Regions from separate parts of the Xanthomonas sp. NCPPB 1132 genome, predicted to be linked through region 1. Evidence: predicted binding sites of a transcription regulator. Region 1 holds the regulator's gene; the other holds the start of a gene.

Region 1 (7,461 bases):
GGTCTCTTCCACACGCCCGGCGCCATGGCACTCGCCGCACGGGTTCTGCACGATCTGGCCGCGACCGGCGCAATGCGGGCAGGTCTGCTGCATGGCGAAGATGCCGCGCTGGATGCGCACCTGGCCGCGCCCGTGGCAGGTACCGCAGGTCTCGACCTTGCCATCCGCCGAGCCGCTGCCGTGGCAGTGCTCGCATTCGCTCAGGGTCGGGATTTCGATGCGGCGCTCGATGCCGGCCACCGCTTCTTCCAGGTCCAGCTCCAGCACGTAGCCGATGTCGGCACCACGCCGCGGCGCACGCCCGCCACCGCCGGCGCCACCGAAGATGTTGCCGAAGATGTCACCGAAGATATCGCCCATGTCCGGGCCGCCAGGGCCGCCGCCCATCCCGCCCATGCCGTGCTCGAACGCGGCGTGGCCGTGCGCGTCGTACATGCGCCGGCGGTTGCCGTCGGAGAGCACCTCATAGGCTTCCTTGCATTCCTTGAACGCGGCCTCGGCGGCGTGGTCGCCGGGATTGCGGTCCGGGTGGTACTTCATCGCGCAACGGCGATAGGCCTTCTTCAGCTCGTCGTCGCTGGCGGTGCGGGCCACACCCAGCACTTCGTAATAGTCGCGTTTGCTCATAGGGCGGGGATTGGGGAGTCGGGAGTCGGGATTCGTTCAATGCAAAAGCGGAGAGCCTCGGCTCTTCCGCTTTTACAAACTTGATGGACAGGGATGGGAGTGGGAACCAACAGGCCAAGGCCTTCGCGAATCCCCAATCCCGAATCCCCAATCCCGGCTTACTTCTTGTCGTCCTTGACCTCGGTGAACTCGGCGTCGACCACGTCGTCGGACGAGGCCGAGGACGCATGCGCGCCGCCGGCGTTGCCGCCCGGCTGCTGCTCGCCCGCCGCCGCAGCCGCGTACAGCGACTGACCGGCCTCTTCCAGCGCCTTGGTCTTGGCCTCGATCTGGCCCTTGTCGTCGCCCTTCATCGCGGTTTCCAGGTCCGCCAGCGCCGACTCGACCTTGCCGATCACGTCGCCGCCGACCTTGCTGCCGTGCTCGGTGATCGCGCTGCGGGTGGCGTGGATCAGGCCGTCGGCCTGGTTGCGCGCCTGCACCAGCTCGTGGAACTTCTTGTCTTCCTCGCGGTTGGCTTCCGCGTCGGCGACCATCCGCTGGATCTCGTCGTCCGACAGGCCGGAACCGGCCTTGATCTCGACCTTCTGTTCCTTGTTGGTCTTCTTGTCCTTGGCCGACACGTGCAGGATGCCGTTGGCGTCGATGTCGAAGGACACCTCCACCTGCGGCAGGCCGCGCGGCGCCGGCTCGATGCCGGACAGGTCGAACTTGGCCAGCGACTTGTTGAAGCGGGCCTGTTCGCGCTCGCCCTGCAGCACGTGCACGGTCACCGCCGACTGGTTGTCCTCGGCGGTGGAGAACACCTGCGAGGCCTTGGTCGGGATGGTGGTGTTCTTCTCGATGATCTTGGTGAACACGCCGCCCAGGGTCTCGATGCCCAGGCTCAGCGGGGTCACGTCGAGCAGCAGCACGTCCTTGACGTCGCCGGCCAGCACGCCGCCCTGGATCGCCGCGCCCAGCGCCACGGCCTCGTCGGGGTTGACGTCCTTGCGCGGCTCCTTGCCGAAGAACTCGGCCACCGCCTGCTGCACCTTCGGCATGCGGGTCTGGCCACCGACCAGGATCACCTCGGTGATGTCGCTGGCGCGCAGGCCGGCGTCGTTCAGCGCGGTGCGGCACGGATCGATGGTGCGCTTGACCAGGTCCTCCACCAGCGCCTCGAGCTTGGCCCGGGTCAGCTTGATGTTGAGGTGCTTCGGGCCCGACGCGTCGGCAGTGACGTACGGCAGGTTGACTTCGGTCTGCTGCGAGGAGGACAGCTCGATCTTGGCGCGCTCGGCGGCATCCTTCAGGCGCTGCAGCGCCAGCGGATCCTTGCGCAGGTCGATGCCCTGGTCCTTGTTGAACTCTTCCACCAGGTAGTCGATGACGCGCTTGTCGAAGTCTTCGCCGCCCAGGAAGGTGTCGCCGTTGGTGGCCAGCACTTCGAACTGCTTCTCGCCGTCGACGTTGGCGATCTCGATGATCGACACGTCGAAGGTGCCGCCGCCCAGGTCGTACACGGCGATCTTGCGGTCGCCGCCCTGGCCCTTGTCCAGGCCGTAGGCCAGCGCAGCCGCAGTCGGCTCGTTGATGATGCGCTTGACGTCCAGGCCGGCGATGCGGCCGGCGTCCTTGGTCGCCTGGCGCTGGCTGTCGTTGAAGTACGCCGGCACGGTGATGACCGCCTCGGTGACGGTCTCGCCCAGGAACGCCTCGGCGGTCTTCTTCATCTTCTCCAGCACCTGCGCGGAGATTTCCTGCGAGGCCAGCTTGCGCCCGTCCGCGGTGGCCACCCAGGCGTCGCCGTTGTCGTGCTGGACGATGCTGTACGGCACCAGGCCGATGTCCTTCTGCACTTCGGCGTCGGTGAACTTGCGGCCGATCAGGCGCTTGACCGCGTAGAAGGTGTTCTTGGGGTTGGTGACGGCCTGGCGCTTGGCCGAGGCGCCCACCAGCACTTCGCCGTCCTTGGTGTAGGCGACGATCGAAGGCGTGGTGCGGTCACCCTCGGAATTCTCGATGACGCGGGCCTTGCCGCCGTCCATGATCGCCACGCACGAGTTGGTCGTGCCCAGGTCGATGCCGATGATCTTGCCCATTGCAATGACTCCTGAAAGGTCGTGTAGCCGGCCAGTGCCGGGATCTGGTTCGGATATAGGGATGGCTGCGGGTCATTCAAGCCATCGCCGCAAATTAGCGTTCCACGGCTGCCGCGCCGGGTTCAGGCGCGGCGGCCGGCGCTCAGTCGTGCTTGGCCACCACCACCAGGGCGGGCCGCAGCAGGCGGTCGTTGAGCAGGTAGCCCTTCTGGAACACCTGGATCACGTGCCCCGGGGCGACGCCCTCGGCCTCGGCCTGGCTGATCGCCTGGTGATGCTCGGGGTTGAACGGCTCACCGGTCGGGTCGAGCAGGGTCAGGCCGTTGTCGGCGGCGACCTTGAGCAACTGCTTGTAGGTCAGCTCCAGGCCGTCGCGCAGCGGGCTGGGCTCGCTGCCGGCGGCGCTCAGCCCCGCATCCAGACTGTCGAACACCGGCAACAGGTCGCCGAGCAGGCGCTCGTTGGCGAACTTGCGCGCCTGCTCCACGTCGCGGGCGATGCGCTTGCGCTGGTTCTCCAGGTCGGCCCGCTCGCGCAGGACGTCGGCCTTGACCAGGGCCAGTTCACTGCGCAGCGTCTCGATCTCCGCCTGCAGCGGATCGGTCGAGGGCTGCTGCGCCTCGGTCAGGTGTTCGGAATCGAATTCGGGGTGCTCTTGCGTCATGTCCGGGTCCCTGGCGGGGTACGTCCCGCCTTACCGGACCACCTATGTGGGCGGTGCGGGCGGATTCAAGTGAATCCAGGGATTGGGGAGTCGGGATTGGGGATTCGCCTTGTACGGCGGGACGGTCGGCTGGCGGAGGGCGCTGCGGGCGCCCCGTGCGCGTGGGTCAGCGGTCGCCGGGCGGGGATGGGTCCAGGCGGGCGCCGAGGACGTCGGCGGCGGTCTGGACCAGGGGGATGACCCGGTCGTAGTCCATGCGCTTGGGGCCGATCACGCCCAGCACGCCCAGCACCTGGCCCCCGGCCATGTACGGGGCGGTCACCAGCGACACGCTCTCCAGCGGCACCATGCCGGTCTCCTCGCCGATGAAGATGCGCACGCCCGGCGCGCGGATGGTGCGTTCGAGCAGTTGCAGGATCTCGCGCTTGCTGGCGAAGACCTCGAACAGTTCGCGCAGCCGCTCCAGGTCCGACAGGTCCTGCACGCCCATCAACTTGGTCTGCCCGGCCAGCACCATGTCGTCGCCGGCCGGAGCCAGCGCCTGCTCGGCCAGTTCGACGCTGTGCGCCAGCAGTTGCTCCATCTCGTCGCGCGCGTGGCGCAGGTCGCGCAGCAGGCTGGCGCGGATGTCGGCCAGGGCGCGCCCGGCGAAATGCCGGTTCAGATAGTTGGCCACGCGCTCCAGTTCGGCCGGCTCGTAGGCCTTGCGCGGCTCGATGACCCGGTTCTGCACCTCGTTGTCGGCGAACACCAGGATCGCCAGCACCCGCCGCGCATCCAGCGGCAAGAAGTCGATGTGCCGGAACGCGAACTGCTCGCGCTTGGGCGCGCTGACCACGCCGACGAAGTGGGTCATCGCCGACAGCAGCTCCGAGGCGCTGCCCAGCAGCGCCTGGGTGCCGGCGGCATTGGCCATCTCCGCGCGCAGCCGTGCCACCTCGCCTTCGGCCGGCGGACGCATCTGCACCAGGCTGTCGACGAACACCCGGTAGCCGGTGGCGGTGGGCACGCGCCCGGCCGAGGTGTGCGGCGAGCTGAGCAGCCCGGCGTCCTCCAGGTCGGCCAGGATGTTGCGGATCGTCGCCGGGCTCACGTCCAGCCCGGCATGCCGGGCCAGGGTCTGCGAGCCGACCGGCTCGCCGTCGCGGATATAGCGCGAGATCAGCGTGCGCAGCAGCTGCCGGGCACGCGGATCGAGGCTGGAATGGACCGGGGAAGCGCGCATGGAATCAACCCGTGAGACTGGTCCTTAGATAATGTCTGCACGCCGGCTTGGCAAGTCATTGGCCCACCTACCCGCGCATGCTAGCGTTGCGCGGCTCCGGATGCAGACCCCATGCTCAGACATCTCTCGATCAAGGATTTCGCCGTCGTACGCGGCACCGAACTGGAATTCGGCCCCGGCATGACCGTGGTGTCCGGCGAAACCGGCGCCGGCAAGTCGCTGATGGTGGACGCGCTCGGCTTCCTGTCCGGGCTGCGCGCCGACAGCGGCGTGGTCCGCCACGGCGCCGACCGCGCCGAACTGTCGGCCGAGTTCGTGCCCCCCGCCCAGGCGCGCGCCTGGCTGCGCGAGAACGAACTCGACGACGACGAACACTGCCAGCTGCGCCGGGTGATCCGCGCCGACGGCGGCTCCCGCGCCTGGATCAACGGCCGCCCGGTGACCCTGTCGCAACTGGCCGAGCTGGCCGGCCACCTGGTCGAGATCCATGGCCAGCACGAACACCAGGCCCTGCTCTCGCGCGGCAGCCAGCTCGGCCTGCTCGACGCCTACGCCCGCAACGAAGCCGAACGGGCCGCGGTGCGCGCCGCCGCTGCCCGCTGGCAGGGCCTGCTCAGCGAGCGCGAGACCCTGCTGGCGCAGGGCGACGTCAGCGACCGCATCGGTTTCCTGCAGCACCAGTTGGCCGAACTGCAGCGCGAGGACCTGGACCCGGCGGCGATCGCCGCCCTGGACGTCAACCACCGCCGCCAGGCCCACGCCGCCGCGCTGATCGGCGCCTGCGAGGGCGCGGCGCAGCGGCTCAACGGCGACGAGGCGCCGGCGGTGCTGGACCTGCTGCAGCAGACCCGCCACGAGCTCGGCAAGGTCGGCGAGTACGACCCGCGCCTGGCCGAGGTGCAGGCGCTGATCGACAGCGCCGGCATCCAGCTGGAGGAAGCGCTGGCGCTGATCGACCGGGTCCGCGACGACCTGGATGCCGACCCGGCGCAGTTCGATGAGATGGAACGCAAGCTCGGCCGCCTGCACGACTTGGCACGCAAGCACCGGATCGGGGTGGACGCGCTGGCCGGCCACCGCGACGCCCTGCTGGCCGAAGTGGAGAGCCTGCGCGGCGCCGGCGAGCGGCTGGACGTGCTCGACGCCGAGATCGCCCAGGCCACCCAGGCCTGGCGCGACGCCGCGGCCGCCCTGACTGCGACCCGCGAGCGCGGTGCGCAGGCGCTCTCGCACGACACCACCGCGTTGATCGGCGAACTGGGCATGGGCGGCGGCCGCTTCCTGATCCAATTGGAACCGCACGAGACGGAGCGGCCGGACCCGGCCGGCGCCGAGCGGGTCGAGTTCCTGGTCGCGGCCAACGCCGGGCAGCCGCCGCGCGCCCTGCGCAAGGTGGCTTCCGGCGGCGAACTGTCGCGCATCTCGCTGGCGATCGAGGTCGCCGCGCTGGGCCTGGACGCGGTGCCGACCATGGTCTTCGACGAAGTGGACTCGGGCATTGGCGGCGCCGTCGCCGACATCGTCGGCAAGAAACTGCGCGCGCTCGGCGAGCAGCGCCAGGTGCTGTGCGTGACCCACCTGCCGCAGGTCGCCGCGCAGGGCCACGCCCACTACCGGGTCAGTAAGGCGCCGGTCGAGGGCATGACCCAGAGCTCGGTGGAACTGCTGGCCCCACGCCAGCGCGAGGAAGAACTGGCGCGGATGCTGGGCGGGGTCGAGGTCAGCAAGGAAGCCCGCGCCGCGGCCAAGCGCCTGCTGCTCAGCGCGGGCTGAGCGGCTGGCGATCGGGCAGCGCTGCCAGCGCCTGGCAATGCAGCCCCACCCAGGCGCCGCAGGTCACTGAAAGCATCAAAGGCCCCTCTCCCACCGGGAGAGGGGTTGGGGTGAGGGTCAGGCGCAGAGCAACCCGCTGACGTGATCCACACGGCGACACCCCACACCCTCATCCGCCCCTGCGGGGCACCTTCTCCCGATGGGAGAAGAGAGAAGCCTTAGCCCCTCTCCCGTCGGGAGAGGGGTTGGGGTGAGGGTACGGCGCGGAGCGACCCGCTGACCTGATCCAACGCGGAGACACCCGGACCCTCATCCGCCCCTGCGGGGCACCTTCTCCCGGTGGGAGAAGGGAGAAGCCTCAGCCCTTCTTGCCGCTCGGCCGCTTGCTGCGCACGTACAGCACCAGGGAGTGCTCTTCCAGCTCGTAGCCGTGATCGGCGGCGATCTTGCGCTGCAATTCCTCGATCTCCGCGCTTTCGAACTCGATGATCTTGCCGGTGTCCACGTCCACCATGTGGTCGTGGTGGCCGCCGCGGTCCAGCTCATACACCGCCTGGCCGCCCTCGAAGTTGTGCTTGAGCACCAGCCCGGCCGCCTCGAACTGGGTCAGCACGCGGTACACGGTGGCCAGGCCGATCTCGTCGCCGTGGTCCAGCAGCTGCCGGTAGATCTCCTCGGCGGTCATGTGGTGCCGCGCCGATTTCTGCTCCAGCAGCTCGAGGATGCGCATCCGGGGGTGCGTGACCTTCAGGCCGACTTTGCGCAGATCGTGGGATTCCATGGCGTCTCCGTTCATAGCTGGTTTATCGCCAGCTGCCTGGGAATGGGTCGCGGCGGTCGCCGGGAGTGTATCATCGACGTGATTTCATTCAGCCATGTCCCCGATGCGCAATTTCCTGCTGGTCGCCGCTGTTGCCCTGTCCACCGCTGGCTGCGGCATCATTTACAAGCAGCCCATCTACCAGGGCAATCTGATCAAGCCGTCGGCCGTGGAGCAGCTCAAGGTCGGGCAAAGCAAGCAGCAGGTCAGCGCGCTGCTGGGCAGCCCCTCGATCCCGGATCCGTTCCATGCGCAGCGCTGGGATTAC
Region 2 (7,461 bases), 1.8 Mb from region 1:
CTCCGGGCCACGTCGGCGCGGCGTGGTGGCAGGCGGCGGCACCGCGTCGCCGCGCGCCACCGTTTCCTGCAGCCAGCGCAGGCCACGGCTGACGTGCTTCTCCACCGCCGCCTCGCTCAGCCCCAGCGCCTCGCCGATCTCGCGGTAGCTCTGCCCGCGCAGGCGGCTGCGCACGAACACCTCGCGGCGCAGCGGCGGCATGCCCTGCAGCGCGCGGGCAAAGGTCTCCACGCGTTGCCGCTGCATCGCCGCTTCCTCCACGCCCGGCGCCGGGCTGGGCACCTCGTCGTCGATCGGCTCGGTGCGCTGGCGCTGGCGGCGGCGCAAGTGGTCGTTGAGCAGGTTCAGCGCGATCGCGCGGGCCAGCGCGGCCAGGTCGGTGACCGCGTGGTCGCGCGCGTACACGACCACGCGCAGGAGGGTCTCCTGCACCAGGTCCTCGGCCAGCGACCAGTCGCCGGTACGGCGGAACAGGAAGCGCTGCAAGGCCGGCCGGTGCTGGTCCAGCCGATGCGGATCGAGTTGGCAGACCGGGGCGACCATAACCGCTCGCAGAGGCTGGGCGAGCGCAGCTTATAGCGCATCGGGGTTCCGCCACGATGACCGTCACGCGGTGCGGCAGGCCGCCATGCCGCCGGCACAAAAAAAGAGCCCCGCATCACTGCGGGGCTCCTTTCGACTGCGTGGAACAGGTCGGCCGAAGCCGGCTGGATCAGAAATCCATGCCGCCCATGCCGCCCATGCCGCCGCCCATGCCGCCCGGGGCAGCCGGCTCTTCCTTCTTCGGGGCCTCGGCCACCATCGCTTCGGTGGTGATCATCAGGCCGGCGATCGAGGCGGCGTTCTGCAGCGCCGAACGGGTCACCTTGGTCGGATCCAGGATGCCGAACTCGACCATGTCGCCGAACTCGCCGTTGGCGGCGTTGTAGCCGAAGTTGCCGCTGCCTTCCTTGACCTTGTTGAGGATCACGGACGGCTCTTCGCCGGCGTTGGTGACGATCTCGCGCAGCGGCGCTTCCATCGCGCGCAGCGCGATCTGGATGCCGTGGGTCTGATCTTCATTGGCGCCCTTCAGCTCGCCGATCGCGCTCAGCGCGCGCACCAGCGCCACGCCGCCGCCCGGGACCACGCCTTCTTCCACCGCCGCACGGGTCGCGTGCAGGGCGTCTTCGACGCGCGCCTTCTTTTCCTTCATCTCGATCTCGGTGGAGGCACCGACCTTGATCACCGCCACGCCGCCGGCCAGCTTGGCCACGCGTTCCTGCAGCTTCTCGCGGTCGTAGTCCGAGGAGGTCTCCTCGATCTGCGCCTTGATCTGCTTGATGCGCGACTCGATCGCCGAGGTGTCGCCGGCGCCGTCGATGATGGTGGTGTTCTCCTTGGAGACCTGCACCTTCTTGGCGCGGCCCAGGTCCTTGATGGTCGCCTTCTCCAGCGCCAGGCCCACTTCCTCGGAGATCACGGTGCCGCCGGTCAGCACGGCCATGTCTTCCAGCATCGCCTTGCGACGGTCGCCGAAGCCCGGTGCCTTGACCGCCACGACCTTGACGATGCCGCGGATGGTGTTGACCACCAGGGTCGCCAGCGCCTCGCCTTCCACTTCCTCGGCGACGATCAGCAGCGGCTTGCCGGCCTTGGCCACGCCTTCCAGCACCGGCAGCAGGTCACGCACGTTGGAGATCTTCTTGTCGTGCAGCAGCACGAACGGGTCGTCCAGGTCGGCCTGCTGGCTCTGCTGGTTGTTGATGAAGTACGGCGACAGGTAGCCGCGGTCGAACTGCATGCCCTCGACCACGTCCAGCTCGTTCTCCAGGCCCGAGCCTTCCTCGACCGTGATCACGCCTTCCTTGCCGACCTTCTTCATCGCGTCGGCGATGATGTTGCCGATCGACTCGTCGGAGTTGGCGGAGATGGTGCCGACCTGGGCAATGGCCTTGTCGTCGGCGGTGGGCTTGCTGATCTTCTTCAGCTCGGCCACGGCGGCCACCACGGCCTTGTCGATGCCGCGCTTGAGGTCCATCGGGTTCATACCGGCGGCGACCGCCTTGGAACCTTCGCGAATCAGCGCCTGCGCCAGCACGGTGGCGGTGGTGGTGCCGTCGCCGGCGTTGTCGGAGGTCTTGGAGGCGACTTCCTTCACCATCTGCGCGCCCATGTTCTCGAACTTGTCGGCCAGTTCGATTTCCTTGGCGACGGAGACGCCGTCCTTGGTGATGGTCGGGGCGCCGAAGCTCTTCTCGAGCACGACGTTGCGGCCCTTCGGGCCCAGGGTGGCCTTGACGGCATTGGCGAGGATGTTGACGCCGCGCACCATGCGCGAACGGGCGTCTTCACCGAAACGGATATCTTTGGCAGCCATGTGTGTTGCTCCGGGATTCGTGATTGGGGATTAGGGATTCGCTAAAGCGGAATTCGGGCGGAGATGTCGGGTCGCGCGGCGCCTGGCGCCTTTGCCAATCCCGAATCCCGATTCCCGAATCCCGCGATCGGCGGCTTCAGCCGACGATCGCCAGCACGTCGTCTTCGCGCAGCACCTTGTACTCGACGCCTTCGGCCTTGTAGCTGGAACCGGCGTACTGGCCGTAGATGACCTTGTCGCCGACCTTCAGCGCCGGGGCGCGCACGCTGCCGTTGTCCAGCGGCTTGCCGGCGCCGACGGCCACGACTTCACCCTTGGTGGACTTTTCCTTGGCCGAATCCGGGATCACGATGCCGCCGGCGGAGATTTCGTCGGCTTCGATCGGCATGACTACGACGCGGTCGTGAAGCGGCTTGATGCTCATTGAGTGAGACCTCTTAAGTGATTGATTGGTCTAGGAAAGGCCGGCGATGTTAGCACTCGCACATGACGACTGCCAGCAACGCTCGCGAAAAAACCCGGTAGCGCCGGGATGCGCCTGATGTGGTGCCGTGACGGGGGCTTTCAAGGGCCAGGGGCAAAAAATTTTTGCCGAAGACGTGCGTTGCATGCCAAGCAGTGACCGAATCCCGTCACAGTGTCACAGAGTCGGGCTAGGCTGGGCGGACCCAGGGGGGGGATCCATCACCAAAAGGAGTTGTCGATGAAGCCATCCGCCGTTGCGCTGCCGCTGGCCTGCCTGCTCGCCCTTGCCGGGCCGGCCCAGGCCGCCGTGTTCATCAACGAATTGCATTACGACGATGCCACCGCCGCCGGCGACACCGGCGAAGGCGTGGAGATCGTCGCCACCGCCGGGGAGAGCCTGAGCGGCTACCGCGTCTACCTGTACAACGGCAGCAACCCCGGCTCGGCCACCGTCTACGCCAACAGCGCGGTGCCGGCCGGCAACCTGGTCAGCTGCGGCGGGCAGGTGCGCATCGCCACCGTCAGCTATGCCAGCAACGGCATCCAGAACGGGCCCAACGACGGCCTGGCGCTGGTCGACGGCAACGGCCAGGTGGTGCAGTTCCTCAGCTACGAGGGCGCCATCACCGGCGGCGGCGGCCCCGCCGCGGGCATGACCAGCCAGAACCTGCCGGTCAGCGAGAGCAACAGCACCCCGGCCGGCACCTCGCTGCAGCTGCGCGGCAACGGCAGCGCCGCGGCCGATTTCAGCTGGAGCGACAGCGCCGCCAGCACCTTCGGCGCCTGCAACAACGGCCAGACCTTCGCCGGCGGCGGCGGCAGCAACGCCGCGCCGACGGTGACCGCCACCACCCCGACCCAGGGCGCCACCGACTTCCCCGCCGCCGGCGACCTGGCGGTGACCTTCAGCGAGGCGGTGAGCCTGGCCAGCGGCGCGTTCGGCCTGAGCTGCCAGCAGTCCGGCAGCGTGGCGCTGACCTATCCCAGCAGCGGCACCCAGTTCGCGCTGTCCACCAACACCGCGCTGAAGGCCGGCGAGAGCTGCACCCTGAGCATCGCCGCCGCACGCGTCAGCGATGCCGACGGCGCGCACCCGGCGCAGGACCGCAGCGTGGCCTTCACCGTGGCCAGCGGCTCGGGCGGCGGCAGCGGCGCCGGCACCTACTATTCGCACGTCAACACCTCCAGCCCCAGCCAGCTGCGCTGCTCGCTGCACGAGACGATCAAGGGCCACACCGTCTACCCGTACAGCAGCAGTTCCGGCACCGACACCTGGGCCATCCTGGAGATCGCCGACGAGGATCCCAACAACAGCCAGCGCGTCCTCGACGCCTACCGCAACCGCAGCTACGCCAAGGGCACCGACCGTGCCGGCAGCGGCAGCGGCCTGACCTACAACCGCGAGCACAGCTGGCCGAACTCGCTGGGCTTCGGCACCGCCACCGGCAACAAGGGCCTGCCCTACGCGCCGTACACCGACACCCACATGCTGTACCTGACCGACGCCACCTGGAACGCCGACCGCGGCAACAAGCCCTACGCCAAGTGCGACAGCAACTGCGGCGAGCGCGCCACCGAGGCCAACGCCGGCTTCGGCGGCGGCAGCGGCCGCTACCCGGGCAATTCCAACTGGGTGCGCACCCCGGACGGCAACAGCGGCACCTTCGAGGTGTGGGACCACCGCAAGGGCGACATGGCGCGTGCGGTGATGTACATGGCGATCCGCTATGAAGGCGGGGTCGACGCCAAGACCGGGCAGTCCGAGCCGGACCTGGAGCTGACCGACGACCGCAGCAAGATCGTCAAGACCTCGTCCTCGCCGGCCTACATGGGCCTGCTGTCGACGCTGATCGCGTGGAGCCAGCAGGACCCGCCGGACGATGCCGAGCGCGCCCGCAACGAGGTGATCTACAGCTTCCAGGGCAACCGCAACCCGTTCATCGACCACCCGGAGTGGGCGACCTCGTCGCTGTTCACTTCCGCCAAGCCCGCCAGTTGCCAGTTGGTCAACTGAGCCGTGTCACCTCGCCCGCTGCGGCTGCAGCGGGCGGGGATTAGGGATTAGGGATTGGGGATTCGCGGCGGCCGGCCACGGACCGGCGCCGCCAAAGCGCGGCCGGCATCCCTATACTGTCGGCCGCATGTCCGCGCCCGCCCTCCGCTTGCTGCTCAGCACCTGCCCCGACCCGGCCAGCGCCGCGCGGATCGCCCAGGCGCTGGTCGACGAGCGCCTGGCCGCCTGCGTCAGCCGCCTGCCCGGCGTGCAGTCCACCTACCGCTGGCAAGGCGAGGTGGAACATGGCGAGGAAGTGCTGCTGCTGATCAAGACCGCCGCCGACCGCCTGTCCGCCCTGCGGCAGCGGCTGTGCGCGTTGCACCCCTACGAGGTCCCCGAACTGGTCGAACTCGAGGTGACCGGCGGCCTGCCGGCCTACCTGCAATGGGTGCATGCCGAAACCCGTGAGGAACCCTAAGCCGATGACCCTGCTGCACCGCCTCGCCGCCCTGTGCCTGCTGGCCGTGGCCGCCTTCCCCGCCCTGGCGATCAGCGAAAAGGACTTGCTGCCGGTGGACCAGGCCTTCGCGCTCAGCGCGCAGGCGCCCGAACGCGGCCGCATCGCGCTGCACTGGGACATCGCCAAGGGCTACTACCTGTACCGGCACCGCATCGCGGTGAAGGTGATCGGCGGCTTCAAGCCCAACCCGACCCCGCAGTTGCCGGCCGGCCACAAGAAGACCGACCCGTACTTCGGCGAGGTGGAGACCTACCGCGACGCCTTGAACGCGGTGCAGAGCGGCATCGCCGACCCCGGCACCGACCGCGTGCAGGTCGAGGTGCGCTACCAGGGCTGCGCCGATGCCGGCGTGTGCTACCCGCCGCAGAAGCGCCTGCTCGAAGTGACCCTGCCGGCCGCCACGGCCGCCGCCGATGCCGCGCCGGCCCCGGCGGCGACGGGCGGGCTGCCCGGCAGCGGCCCGGGCGCGGGCAATGCGGCCAAGCCGCTGTTCGGTCCCGGCCCTGGCGCCGCTGCGGTGCAGGGTCTGCCGCTACCGTCGGACCAGGCGTTCCATTTCGAAGCCATCGCCAACGACGGCAATACGCTGTTGCTGCGCTTCACCCCGGCACCCGGCTACTACCTCTACCGCGACCGCACCGCGCTGGCGCTGGAAGGCGCGCCCGGCATCCGCACCGGCATGCCGCGCTGGCCGAACGGCAGCTCGCACCAGGACGAACACTTCGGCAAGGTGGTGGTGTACTTCGACCAGACCGAGGTCACCGTGCCGCTGCAGCGCCAGCGCGCCGATGCCGCCGCCGCGACCCTGGTGGCGACGTTCCAGGGCTGCCAGACCGACGGCATCTGCTACCCGCCGATGACCCGGCGGGTGAAGCTGGCGCTGCCCAAAGGCATCGTCACCCCGGCCGACCAGGCCGAGGTCAGCCCGCTGCTGGTGACGCCGCTGGACAGCCGCCAGGCCGACGCCAACGATGCGGCCGCGGCCACGGCCGCCGATGCCCCGCCGGCGACGCCGGACGCCTCGGCGCACAACGCCGCGCGCAGCGCCGCACCGCCGCCGGCCACGCAGAACCTGCTGTGGATCCTGCTGCTGGCGCTCGGCGGCGGGCTGCTGCTGAACCTGCTGCCGTGCGTGCTGCCGATCCTGTCGCTGAAGGTGCTGGGCCTGGCGCAGAGCGGCGAGAGCCGCGGCCGCGCCCGCAGCCATGCGCTGTGGTACACGCTGGGCGTGCTCGCCTCCTTCGCCGTGATCGGCGGCATCGCCGTGGCCGCGCGGCTGCTGTGGGGCTTCCAGCTGCAGCGTCCGGGCTTCGTCGCGGTGCTGGTGTACCTGATGTTCGTGGTCGGGCTGAGCCTGTCGGGCGTGTTCACCCTCAGCGCCAACCTCGGTGGCGTCGGCCAGTCGCTGTCCACGCGCAGCGGCCCGGTCGGCGACTTCTTCACCGGCGTGCTGGCCTGCGTGGTGTCCAGCGCCTGCATCGGCCCGTTCATGGGCCCGGCGCTGGGCTATGCGCTGACCGCGCCGGCGGCGGCGGCGATGCTGGTGTTCCTGACCCTGGGCCTGGGCCTGGCGCTGCCGTTCCTGCTGATCGGCTTCGTGCCGTCGCTGGCCAGGCGCCTGCCCAAGCCGGGCGCGTGGATGGAGACGCTCAAGCAGGTGCTGGCGTTCCCGATGTACCTGAGCGCGATCTGGCTGCTGTGGGTGCTGGGCAAGCAGCGCGGCGTGGACGCGGTGGCACTGCTGCTGATCGGCGCCACCCTGCTGGCGCTGGGCCTGTGGTGGTTCGAGCGCGCGCGCTGGCGCGACCACAAGACCGGCATGCGCCTGGCCGCCGTGCTGCTGCTGGCCGCCCTGCTGCCGGCCTGGGGCGTGACCCGGCTGCCGCCGCCCAGCACCAGCGTCGAGCGCAACACCGTGGCCTATTCGCCGCAGATGCTCGACCGCCTGCGCACCGACAACCGCGTGGTGTTCGTCAACATGACCGCCGACTGGTGCGTCACCTGCAAGGCCAACGAGCGCAACGTGTTCGACAGCGACGCGTTCCGCGACACCATCAAGCGGGTGGACGCGGTGTACATGAAGGGCGACTGGACCAACGAGGATCCGCGCATCAGCGCCTT

The links. Region 1 encodes HrcA, which represses chaperone genes, less so after heat shock. Its sites were predicted from a motif close to TTNGCACTCNNNNNNNNNGAGTGCNAA; they were not measured.
Region 2: a site for HrcA is predicted at 2,833-2,859, ahead of AC1G9L_RS02255 (co-chaperone GroES). Genes of this name have one in related genera too.

The regions. Positions count from the first base shown of each region.
Region 1 covers NZ_CM152819.1:2,307,923-2,315,383, reverse strand. Annotated here, with positions in the region: gene dnaJ (molecular chaperone DnaJ) at 1-627, opposite strand, end outside; gene dnaK (molecular chaperone DnaK) at 786-2,711, opposite strand; gene grpE (nucleotide exchange factor GrpE) at 2,854-3,375, opposite strand; gene hrcA (heat-inducible transcriptional repressor HrcA) at 3,542-4,600, opposite strand; gene recN (DNA repair protein RecN) at 4,712-6,373, shown strand; gene fur (ferric iron uptake transcriptional regulator) at 6,732-7,154, opposite strand; gene AC1G9L_RS09795 (outer membrane protein assembly factor BamE domain-containing protein) at 7,258-7,461, shown strand, end outside.
Region 2 covers NZ_CM152819.1:501,682-509,142, reverse strand. Annotated here, with positions in the region: gene AC1G9L_RS02265 (RNA polymerase sigma factor) at 1-543, opposite strand, end outside; gene groL (chaperonin GroEL) at 713-2,359, opposite strand; gene AC1G9L_RS02255 (co-chaperone GroES) at 2,496-2,783, opposite strand; gene AC1G9L_RS02250 (endonuclease) at 3,063-4,838, shown strand; gene cutA (divalent cation tolerance protein CutA) at 4,966-5,298, shown strand; gene AC1G9L_RS02240 (protein-disulfide reductase DsbD family protein) at 5,303-7,461, shown strand, end outside.